One region of the Thaumasiovibrio clandestinus genome, then DNA from elsewhere that is predicted to be linked to it. Evidence: predicted binding sites of a transcription regulator. Region 1 holds the regulator's gene; the other holds the start of a gene.
What was found. Region 1 encodes CRP, which controls carbon source genes, mostly activating them, when cyclic AMP is high. Its sites were predicted from a motif close to TGTGANNNNNNTCACA; they were not measured.
Positions count from the first base shown of each region.

Region 2: a site for CRP is predicted at 3,298-3,313, ahead of nagE (N-acetylglucosamine-specific PTS transporter subunit IIBC). Genes of this name have one in related genera too.

Region 1 is NZ_JBLBVL010000009.1:100,904-106,818, reverse strand. Features, by position in the region: gene ACKLNH_RS13580 (TIGR02444 family protein) at 1-125, shown strand, start outside; gene ACKLNH_RS13575 (hydrolase) at 115-1,089, shown strand; gene ACKLNH_RS13570 (YheU family protein) at 1,249-1,479, shown strand; gene ACKLNH_RS13565 (phosphoribulokinase) at 1,539-2,408, shown strand; gene ACKLNH_RS13560 (OsmC family protein) at 2,489-2,893, opposite strand; gene crp (cAMP-activated global transcriptional regulator CRP) at 3,153-3,785, shown strand; gene ACKLNH_RS13550 (DUF1338 domain-containing protein) at 3,876-4,673, opposite strand; gene astD (succinylglutamate-semialdehyde dehydrogenase) at 4,706-5,915, opposite strand, start outside.
Region 2 is NZ_JBLBVL010000001.1:423,540-429,454, forward strand. Features, by position in the region: gene glnS (glutamine--tRNA ligase) at 1-1,451, opposite strand, end outside; gene nagE (N-acetylglucosamine-specific PTS transporter subunit IIBC) at 1,814-3,178, opposite strand; gene nagB (glucosamine-6-phosphate deaminase) at 3,431-4,231, shown strand; gene nagA (N-acetylglucosamine-6-phosphate deacetylase) at 4,242-5,378, shown strand; gene nagC (DNA-binding transcriptional regulator NagC) at 5,378-5,915, shown strand, end outside.

The DNA of each region.
Region 1 (5,915 bases):
TGCTCCGTACTGTCGAAGCCTTTCGCCTCGCGCAAAATGACGCCGACGCACAGCCCGGCAACTTAGCATACTACTGCTTGCAGCTTGGTGCAGAACCGCTCATTAAAGGCTTGTATGGTTCATAGTCATCACTTTCGTCCTGCCAAGGGGATTCGCAACCCGCACCTGCAAACCTTGTTACCTCGATTTCTTCGCCGAGAAGCTTTGTTTGTGCCGCGCACTCAACGGCTCACGACACCGGATGGTGACTTTATTGACCTTGCGTGGACCGCTGAAACAGTGGCGCCAAACGCGCCGCTATTTGTCCTTTTCCACGGTTTAGAAGGCTGTTTTTACAGTCCTTATGCCAACGGCCTTTTGCATGCAGCTGCTCAGCAAGGCTGGCTCGGGGTCATGATGCATTTTCGTGGATGTAGTGGTGAACCAAATCACTATCCGCAAAGTTACCACTCCGGGCAAACCAAAGATGCCCGCTTTGTGTTGCAATGGCTACGTCGCCACCACCCTCAACGCCAAGTATTTGCGGTTGGGATCTCGCTGGGGGGGAACATGCTTATCAACTACCTCGCGCAGTACCAATCCGAATCGGCCATCGATGCAGCCCAAGTTATCTCTGCGCCATTGGATTTAAGCAGCTGCGCTAACCGTATTCAACACGGCTTTTCTCAGGTTTATCAAACCTACTTGCTGCGTTCACTCAAACGAAACGCGGCCTATAAAGCCGCGCGCCACCCAGAGGCCTTTACTCTGTCACCCGCAGCCATATCCGCCCTGCCTGACCTCTGGCAATTTGATGACAAGGTCACTGCCCCACTGAATGGGTTTCACAGTGCCGATGACTACTATCAACAGTGCAGTGGTATCAACAAGTTGCACCGCATCACACAACCACTACGCATTATTCACGCTAGTGATGATCCTTTTATGGATGAAGCGGTGATCCCGGCGACAACACAGCTTCCAGAAAATATTGAGTATCAGCTGCTCTCTCACGGTGGTCATGTAGGCTTTATTACTGGCTCTGTGTTACGGCCAGTGTTTTGGTTAGAGCAGACGGTACCATTCTGGTTTAACGCTTATTCAGTCTAAACCCAGCACCTTAACCACTGCCAAACCTTGACCTTATACAATGAAGTAAGTTATCAATACCAACTACGATGAGAAGCTCAACATGTGCGGTAATCAACGCACTGTTAACCACACTGTTAAGTGATACCATTCTTCCGTTTTCTAATGGCGACATTCAACATGATTATACCTTGGCAACAAATCGATCCAGAAACCCTCGATAACCTACTCGAAAACTACGCCTTACGCGAAGGAACCGACTACGGTGAATCCGAACTCAGCCTTAGCCAAAAAGTCGCAAATCTAAAAGGCTTACTGCAGAATGGCGAAGCGGTCATTGTTTACTCTGAATTACATGAAAGCGTCGATATAAAACTTCGCCGCGATCTCAGAAGTCTTGCAGACACTTGATATTATCCGCCCAAACTGTTAATAACATGCTTCACCCATGTGAATAAAATGGACCAAATATGTCTGCAAAGCATCCGATTATCGCGGTAACAGGCTCATCCGGCGCAGGAACGACCACCACGTCAGAAGCGTTTCGAAAAATGTTTAATATGATGCAGATAACGCCTGCTTGGCTTGAAGGGGATAGCTTTCACCGTTTTACTCGCCCAGAAATGGATATCGAAATTCGCAAAGCTAAAGAGCAGGGGCGCCACATCAGCTACTTTGGCCCTGCTGCCAATGATTTTGAAGCACTCGAACGCTTTTTCCGCCAATATGGTGAGAGTGGCACCGGGCAGTTCCGCCGCTACTTGCACACGTTTGATGAGGCAGTCCCTTATAACCTGATGCCAGGCACATTTACCCCGTGGCAAACACTCCCTGACAACAGTGACGTCCTCTTTTACGAAGGGCTACATGGTGGGATTGTTGATGGCGAAACCAATGTTGCTCAACATGTCGACCTGCTCATTGGCATGGTACCTATTGTCAACTTAGAGTGGATTCAAAAATTTGTACGAGACACACGTGACAGAGGGCATTCACGCGAAGCCGTAACGGAGTCAATTATCCGCTCCATGGACGACTACCTGAGTTATATCACGCCACAGTTTTCACGCACGCATATCAACTTTCAGCGCGTCCCCACTGTCGATACATCAAACCCTCTCAACGCAAAAGGCATCCCCTCCTTGGACGAGAGCTTTGTTGTGATTCGCTTTCGAGGCATTAAAAACGTCGACTTTCCTTACCTGCTTTCCATGATACAAGGATCATTTATGTCACGGCACAATACCATTGTTGTCCCTGGCGGAAAAATGAGCTTTGCGATGGAGCTAATCATGCGCCCGTTAATTCACAACCTCATCGAAACAGGCAAAGTCGGCTAACCCGTTTAATGCTGGTGCCGCAAGACAGTCATGCTGCGCTGGTTAACGAGGAGATGGCTCCCCTCGCCTTTTCCGGTGGGTTATGCCTCAATCACCTCATAGGAATGGGTCATTTCGACGCCTTTACCCAGCATTAAACAAACCGAGCAATACTTCTCTAATGATTCAGCGACAACACGCTCTACAATACTGGAGTCAATCTGATGCCCTATGACGATAAAATGGACATTCACCGCGGTAAAATAACGTGGCGCAACATCACGACGAGCTGAGCTTAATGTCGCCTCACAACCACTAACAAGCTGACCAGCACTCTTTAGCCCGTCAACCACATCGACGGAGCTACAGCCGCCCGCCGCCATCAATACTAGCTCCATTGGGCTTGGGGCTTTTTCTCCACCATTTCCGTCCATTACAACACTATGACCAGAATCTGACTGCCCTAAGAACGTCATTCCTTCTACCCATTTCACGCGTGACTGCATACTACTCTCCCGCAAATGCCAACTATCTCGTCAGTGTGTGATCATGTGCACACTTATGACTAATAAATGCTCATTTCTGATCGATCTATATCAAGAAATGAGCGCCAAAACACGGTAAACTCAATGGACAAAATTAGCAAGCACGCCAGCATTTGTGCGACGGGCTTCGTAATCCTAGACAACGCACCGCATTCATTGAGTTACCCCTCAATTATAAGGATATCGTTGTAGGGCAACAAACGCAGAGGAAGTTATTTATATGGTTCCAGGTAAACCGCAAACTGATCCAACTTTAGAATGGTTCCTATCTCATTGTCATATTCATAAGTACCCATCAAAAAGTACTTTGATTCATGCAGGCGAAAAGGGTGAAACCCTTTACTACATCGTAAAAGGTTCTGTTGCAGTTCTTATCAAAGATGAAGAAGGTAAAGAGATGATTCTTTCTTACCTTAATCAGGGAGACTTCATTGGCGAGTTAGGGCTATTTGAAGAAGGTCAAGAGCGTACAGCATGGGTTCGAGCGAAGTCACCTTGTGAAGTTGCAGAAATTTCTTACAAGAAATTCCGTCAACTGATCCAAGTCAACCCAGACATCCTAATGCGTCTATCTGCACAGATGGCAAACCGTCTTCAAGTCACCAGCCAAAAAGTTGGCGACCTTGCATTCTTGGATGTAACTGGCCGTATTGCACAAACTCTGTTGAATCTTGCTCGTCAACCTGACGCTATGACTCACCCAGACGGCATGCAGATCAAAATTACTCGTCAAGAGATTGGTCAAATTGTTGGTTGTTCGCGTGAAACCGTTGGTCGTATCTTGAAGATGCTAGAAGAGCAGAATCTAATCTCTGCACACGGTAAAACAATCGTGGTATACGGTACGCGTTAATCATCTCATGATGTAATGTCTCGTCTTAAAGTACGCTGACAGTTTTAAGAGCCAGTAGTGCATAACTACTGGCTTTTTTGTTGTCGACCCTCATGATGTCACACTGTAAGTGCTCTCGAAAATCTTATCTGCGGATGCCGTGACAAAGCCATGATACAAATTCCCCCTTCCATCAGGGTAACGCTTGGCAAACTCATAAAAGCCACCTGGGATCATCAACTCACCATCATCAAACGTCACTAACACCTTATCAGCCATCGTTGCAGATTGCTCCAGCATCACTTTCTCTGAGCCCTTTATTTCTCCCCCTGCACTGTTAATAACAAAGCCATTTTCCATAAGGTAATAATTGAGTGCCGCTAAATCACCAAATGTCGATAGCTGGTTCACACTTACGGTAAAGTGATTAGCCCCATAGCCATGGGCTGCAACCCAAGCGGCATACTCACTCTCTGCCGCCAGTAATTGATAGGTATCCAACGGCAGTGACCATGGACGCCCTAGCTGCAGCACCTCACTGTGCAGGGGAAGTGGCGCTTTTAGTTGGCCGACCAACGCCCGTACGGCTTGTTGCAACTCACATGAGCACTGCCCAACCAGCAATTCACTAATAAACACTTTTGGCGCTTGAGGATCAGGGTGCTCAAAATGTGCCGCATAAAGTTTCTTCTGTTCAAAGTGGTATTCACCGCTATGTACATAGCCCATCGCAATGAAAGGCGCGGCAATCACATCCAGACCAACCTCTGGCAAGTTAAAGGTGCGCAATGCAATGTGATCATTGCGTAAAGGCTCCCCCTCACTCAGTAAATGATGCACCTTCTGTGCCGATGGGCATAAACGCTCAACGTAATCTTGCCACAGCAACTCAAACATCCTTTGATACATAAAGCCTCCGTCGCCGCTCGTTTCGAGCAGGCCTATTCGTCGGATAACCCCGGCAGGCGTGGTGTAGGAAGTTGCACATGATCCGCTTCCAGTGACGCCATTGGGTACGCACAATAATCGGCAGCGTAGTAGGCACTAGGGCGTAAATTACCTGACGCGCCTGGGCCACCAAATGGGGCGCTGCTACTGGCTCCCGTGAGTGGACGATTTCGATTAACAATCCCAGCATGGATCTGTTCGATAAATTCATGCCACTGCGCATCGTCCGTTGAGAGCAGTCCAGCCGACAAACCAAACCGAGTCTGGTTCGCCATTGTTATCGCCTCATCAAAAGTGTGATAACGAATCACCTGCAGTAATGGCCCAAAATACTCTTCATCTGGCAAGGCGTCGATAGCTGTCACATCGAGTAAGGCAGGGGTTAAGATCGCCTGTCTCTGGCTCGCTTTCACCAATGGTGTCGCCCCCATATCAAGTAACACTTGCTGCGCCTGCATAATGGCTTGTGCCGCATCTATGGATATCATCGGCCCCATAAAGGGCGCAGGCATGTCAAATGGGTCGCCAACTTTAATTTTCCTTACTGCCTCTATCAGTGTAGTCAATAGTCGCTCGCCTACATCACCATAGGGAATATAAAGACGCCGAGCGCAGGTGCAACGTTGCCCTGCGCTCAAATAAGCCGACTGAATAATGGTATCGACACAAGCGCCAATATCACCACATGCCGTGGTCACCACCAAAGGGTTATTTCCCCCCATCTCCAACGCTAGCATTTTCTCTGGCTGACCAGCAAATTGGCGGTGCAATAGATGCCCAGTTCGTGCACTGCCAGTAAATAGCAACCCATCAATATTCGGGCTTCCGGCTAGAGCCTGACCTGTCGGCATTAGCCCTTGAGTCAAATTGAGCACCCCACGAGGTAATCCGACCTCGTGCCACAAACCCACGATATATTCGGCCGTTTGTGGGGTTAACTCCGACGGCTTAAACACCACAGTATTGCCCGCCAACAATGCGGGGATAATATGTCCATTCGGCAAGTGTCCGGGAAAATTATAGGGACCAAAAATCGCCAAGACTCCCAATGGACGGTGACGCAACACCGTGCGCCCCTCGGAGAGCTGATGGGTTGTCTCGCCGCTGCGCTCTTTATACGCCTGCAAAGAGATGGCAATCTTGGCTTTCATTGCTACCACTTCCGTTAAGCTTTCCCACAAGGGTTTTCCCGTTTCTGTCGCG
Region 2 (5,915 bases), on a different contig from region 1:
GCTGCTGGGTTTGGCACCGTAAACAAACGATCATATAAACGAACTTCAGCAGGTACACCAGCTTCAGCTGAAACCCAATGTATTACGCCTTTTACTTTGCGGCCATCCGCAGGGTTTTTGCCCAGAGTTTCGCTATCGTAACTACAGTAAATCGTCTCTACATTACCGTCTGCATCTTTTTCAATACGCTCGGCTTTGATCACATATGCACCGCGAAGTCGCACTTCTTTCCCTAACACGAGACGCTTATACTTCTTATTGGCCTCTTCACGGAAGTCGTCACGCTCAATATAGACCTCACGGCTAAATGGAACATGACGCGTCCCCATCTCCGGCTTGTTTGGGTGGTTAGCAACCTCAAGCTGCTCGATATCACCAGCAAAGTTTTCAATAACCACTTTAATCGGATCAAGAACCGCCATCGCACGCGGAGCACTTTCGTTCAAATCATCACGAATACAAGACTCTAACGAGCTCATCTCAATGGTGTTCTCTTGTTTTGTCACCCCAATACGTTGACAAAACTCACGAATAGATGCTGATGTGAAGCCACGACGACGCAAACCGGATATCGTTGGCATACGTGGGTCATCCCATCCTGATACCAAGTTTTCCGTTACTAGCTGGTTTAACTTACGCTTAGACATCACCGTATATTCTAGGTTTAGACGACTAAACTCATATTGGCGCGGCTGGCAATCGATGGTAATGTTTTCAAGCACCCAATCGTATAAACGGCGGTTGTCTTGGAACTCCAACGTACACAAAGAGTGAGTAATACCTTCTAATGCATCAGAGATACAGTGTGTAAAGTCGTACATTGGATAGATGCACCACTTATCACCAGTTTGATGATGGTGAGCAAAACGCACACGATAAAGTACCGGATCGCGCATCACCATAAATGGCGACGCCATATCAATTTTCGCACGTAAACACGCGGTACCTTCTTCAAAACCGCCATCGCGCATTTTTTCAAATAGCGCTAAGTTCTCTTCAACGCTGCGCTCTCGGTATGGGCTATGTTTACCAGGCTGCGTTAATGTGCCGCGATACTGGCGGATCTCTTCGGGATTAAGCTCTTCTACATAAGCTAAGCCTTTTTTAATCAACTCAACAGCATAGCCATAAAGCTGGTCAAAATAATTCGATGAATAGCAAATATCACCGTCCCATTGGAAACCTAACCAGCGTACATCGTTCTTGATCGACTCAACGTATTCGATATCTTCTTTTTCTGGGTTAGTATCATCAAAACGCAAGTTACATTGGCCTTGATAGTCTTGCGCGATACCAAAGTTCAAACAGATCGACTTCGCATGTCCGATATGTAAGTAACCATTCGGCTCTGGCGGAAAACGAGTATGTACGTTGTTATGTTTGCCACTGTCTAAATCCGTATCAATAATGTTACGGATAAAGTTGGTTGGACGAGCATCAGAGTCACTCATCAAATACACCTCACGTGTGATTCAGTCTTAAATAGCGATAATTGCCTATCGTCCCAAATAATAGCGATGGACACAACTATTAGAGGCAGTTTCGAGCCTATCTGGATAAAAAAAACCCGCCAACGGCGGGATAAAGAAAATTTAGGCAATCATACCGAAAGCCAAAAACACAACATTCACTCAGGAATAGACGATTTATCAAAGTTAAACTTAGCAGTTGTCTTTGATCTGAAGTTGTCTCTACTTCGTTAAAGCGGGGGTAACGACACTCATGCCTATCATCTCGCTTCTTTATAGAGACGTTATCACCTCCCTATAAAGAAGCGGTCTCTTAATGAGACCGCCAGACTATCTGTCAGCTATTACTCAGCTGGGATATTCTTCATTTCACCTGCAATGATTTCAGCAAGTGGACCAAGAATAACTTGTAGGTTGTTATCACCTAGTTTAACAACACCTTTCGCGCCCAGTTTCTTAAGCTCTGCTTCGTTAGCTAAAGAACGGTCTTTTAGCGTTAAGCGTAGACGTGTAATACAAGCATCAATGTTTGTTAGGTTATCACGACCGCCAAGTGCTCTTAGGTACTCACGGGCTAGGTCACCGTTTTCAACATTGGTCGCACCAACTTCAACTTCCTCGTCTTCACGACCTGGAGACTTAAGGTTGAATGCACGGATTGCAAAACTAAAGGTAAAGAAGTAAAGCGCACCAAATGCTAGGCCAATCATCAGTAGAGTAAATGGCTTAGTTGCTAGACCCCAGTTCAATACAAAGTCAATTAGACCTGCCGAGAAACCAAAGCCGTGTAGCGTGCCAAACATATTAGCAACAACAAGAGACAGACCCGTGAACACTGCGTGCATTGCATATAGTGCAGGTGCCAAGAAGACAAACATGAACTCTAGAGGCTCTGTAATGCCCGTTAGGAACGAACAGAATGCAACCGAGAACAGTGCGCCACCAACTTGTGCACGACGGTGAGCTGGCGCTGCTAGGTACATTGCAAGTGCCGCACCTGGAAGACCAAACATCATTACTGGGAAGAAACCAGCCATGAATACCCCGGCAGTTGGGTCACCCGCGAAGAAGCGGTTAAGGTCGCCCGTTGCACCTTGGAATTCGCCCAAGCCGAACCAGAAGTACGAGTTAAGTACATGGTGTAGACCAACAGGGATCAAACCACGGTTCAATGTACCGTAAACGAATTGACCAATTGCACCTGATTCAGATACTGCATGACCGAATGCATCTATACCTGACTGGATAGAAGGCCATACAAAACCAGCAACAGCACCAACCGCAAGCGCGATAAGGCCGGCCATAATAGGCACTAAACGCTTCCCGGCAAAGAATGCAAGAAACTCTGGCAAACGGGTATTATAAAATTTGTTGTATGAGTGGCCTGCAATAACACCAGCGACAATACCGCCAAAGAATGACATATTAATATCAGCGTTAATGTTTGTTGCTGTGGCGGTCAATACAAAGAATGACACTGCACCAGCAAGACCTGCTGCACCTGATCCATCATGTGACAAGCCAATTGCGATACCCAAACCAAATAGTAACGGTAGCTGGTCAAAAATTGCTCCACCTGCTGTCGCCATAAATGGAATGCCTAATAAATCAGGCTGACCCAGACGTAGCAATAGTGCTGCAACTGGAAGTACTGCGATAGGAAGCATTAATGCTTTACCTAGTTTTTGAAGATACCCAAGAATATTCACCTTTCATTCCCCCTGTGTGGTTTCTTAGATTTTTAGCCGATAACTTTTTTTTGTTATCCGATTAAGTCACCTGCAGTGTATTCTTTTAATTTCGCCCCGCAAATTAAAACCTCCCTAAATGTGATCATTATCACCAGAACCAACCAAATAGCGATGATTTTGCTAGCCAGATCATAAAACTTATTTTATGATTCAAATTAATCAGAAAGGACACCATGATCCGATATCAATTTCTATGTAAGAGGTATTACCGTGAGACTAATCCCGTTATCTAAATCAGCAGACGTAGGCCTTTGGTCAGCTCGATACATTGCAGATAGAATCAATGCTTATCAACCAACTGCTGAACGCCCATTCATTCTTGGCCTGCCAACTGGTGGCACACCACTCGCTACTTATAAGCGCCTTATCGAGCTTTATAATCAAGGCGAAGTAAGCTTTAAACACGTGGTCACATTCAATATGGATGAGTACATTGGCATTCCTGCAGATCACCCTGAGTCATACCGCAGTTTCATGTATAATAACTTCTTCAATCACGTTGATATTCAAGAGGAAAATATTAACCTCCTCAACGGAAATGCTGAAGATATCACCGTCGAGTGTCAACGCTATGAAGAGAAGATCAAATCTTATGGTCGCATTCATCTCTTTATGGGCGGTGTTGGTAATGATGGTCATATCGCTTTTAATGAACCAGCATCTTCACTTGCTTCTCGCACTCGCATCAAAACATTAACAGAAGACACGCGAATCGCTAACTCGCGCTTCTTTGACGGTGATATCAACCAAGTACCAAAATATGCGCTAACCATTGGTGTTGGCACGTTGCTTGACTCAGAAGAAATCATGATACTTGTTACCGGTCACGGTAAAGCACAAGCATTAGAAGCTGCTGTTGAAGGCTCAGTTAACCACCTTTGGACTGTCTCGGCACTTCAGCTACACCCTAAGTCTTTAATTGTTTGTGATGAGCCTGCAACACAAGAGCTTAAAGTTAAAACTGTAAAATACTTCCAAGAACTGGAAGCTGATAATATTAATAACATTTAAGGATAATTCCATGTACGCGCTGACCCAATGCCGAATCTACACCGGTAGCGATGTGCTGGATGACCACGCCGTTCTAGTGGACGGTGGTCTTATCCACTCAATCGTTAAACACGATGAGCTACCGCCGAACACACAAGTTATTGACTTACAAGGGGCCAACATTAGCCCTGGCTTTATCGATTTACAGCTAAATGGCTGTGGTGGTGTAATGCTCAATGACGAAATCACCGCAGAAACGATGCAAACAATGCATCGCGCAAACCTAAAATCTGGCTGTACTAGCTTTTTGCCAACGTTGATCACGTCATCTGACGAAGACATGAAAGCAGCGATCGCCGCTACGCGTGAATATCAAAGCCAATACGCGAACCATTCTCTGGGTCTACATTTAGAAGGACCTTATCTCAACGTATTGAAAAAAGGCATTCATAGCACCGATTATATCCGCCGTTCTAACGACGCTATGATTGATTATATCTGTGACAATGCCGATGTCGTTGCTAAGGTGACCCTTGCTCCAGAACAAACGCCAGCAGAGCACATTGAAAAACTCGCTACCGCTGGTGTTGTTGTGTCTGCAGGCCATACCAATGCCACTTACAAAGAAGCACGTAAAGGATTTGATGCCGGAATCAGTTTCGCGACGCATTTATTCAATGCTATGACACCAATGATGGGGCGAGAGCCCGGCATGGTTGGTGCTATCTATGACTCTCCTGATGTCTATGCTGGTGTGATCGCTGACGGCTATCATGTTGACTATGCAAACATTCGTATCGCACAAAAATTGAAAGGTGACAAGCTGGTTTTAGTGACCGATGCCACAGCTCCAGCAGGTGCTGATATGGATCACTTTATTTTTGTCGGCAAGAAAGTATATTACCGAGATGGGAAGTGTGTTGATGAAAATGGCACACTTGGTGGATCAGCACTAACAATGATTGAAGCAGTTCAAAATTGTGTTGAACATGCAGGCATCGCATTGGACGAAGCTCTACGAATGGCAACGCTCTATCCAGCACGCGCTATTGGTACCGACAATAAACTCGGTATGCTCAAAAAAGGCCATGTGGCCAACATGACTATTTTTGATCGTAACTTCACTGTTCTTGCGACAATCGTCAACGGCGAATACGAGAAAAATTAATGAAGAATGGCGGACAAATAGGTAACGTAGATTTAGTAAAGCAGCTCAACAGTGCAGCGGTTTACCGCTTGATTGACCAGCAAGGGCCGATATCTCGAATCCAAGTCGCTGAAGTCAGTCAACTTGCACCTGCGAGTGTTACCAAAATCACCCGCCAATTATTGGAGCGCGGTCTCATCAAAGAGGTCGCGCAACAAGCTTCAACCGGGGGACGAAGAGCCATTTCACTCACAACAGAGTCGTCTCCCTTTCATGCCGTCTGTGTTCGAATTGGACGAAACTATATTGATATCACGTTATATGATCTCAGCGGCAAAGCCCTACAAAGCAGTAGCGACAAATTTAATTACATAGACAGTCATGAACTCGTAAATGGGGTTATTGCTCGAATTCAAGATTTTATCGAGCAACATCAACACAATATTATAGAGCTCGTCGCGATTGGTGTAACCCTACCCGGCCTTATCAACCCAGAAACAGGCATTGTTGAGTACATGCCAAATATTCGAGTTGATCGTCTTTCTTTAGGCGAAGAGC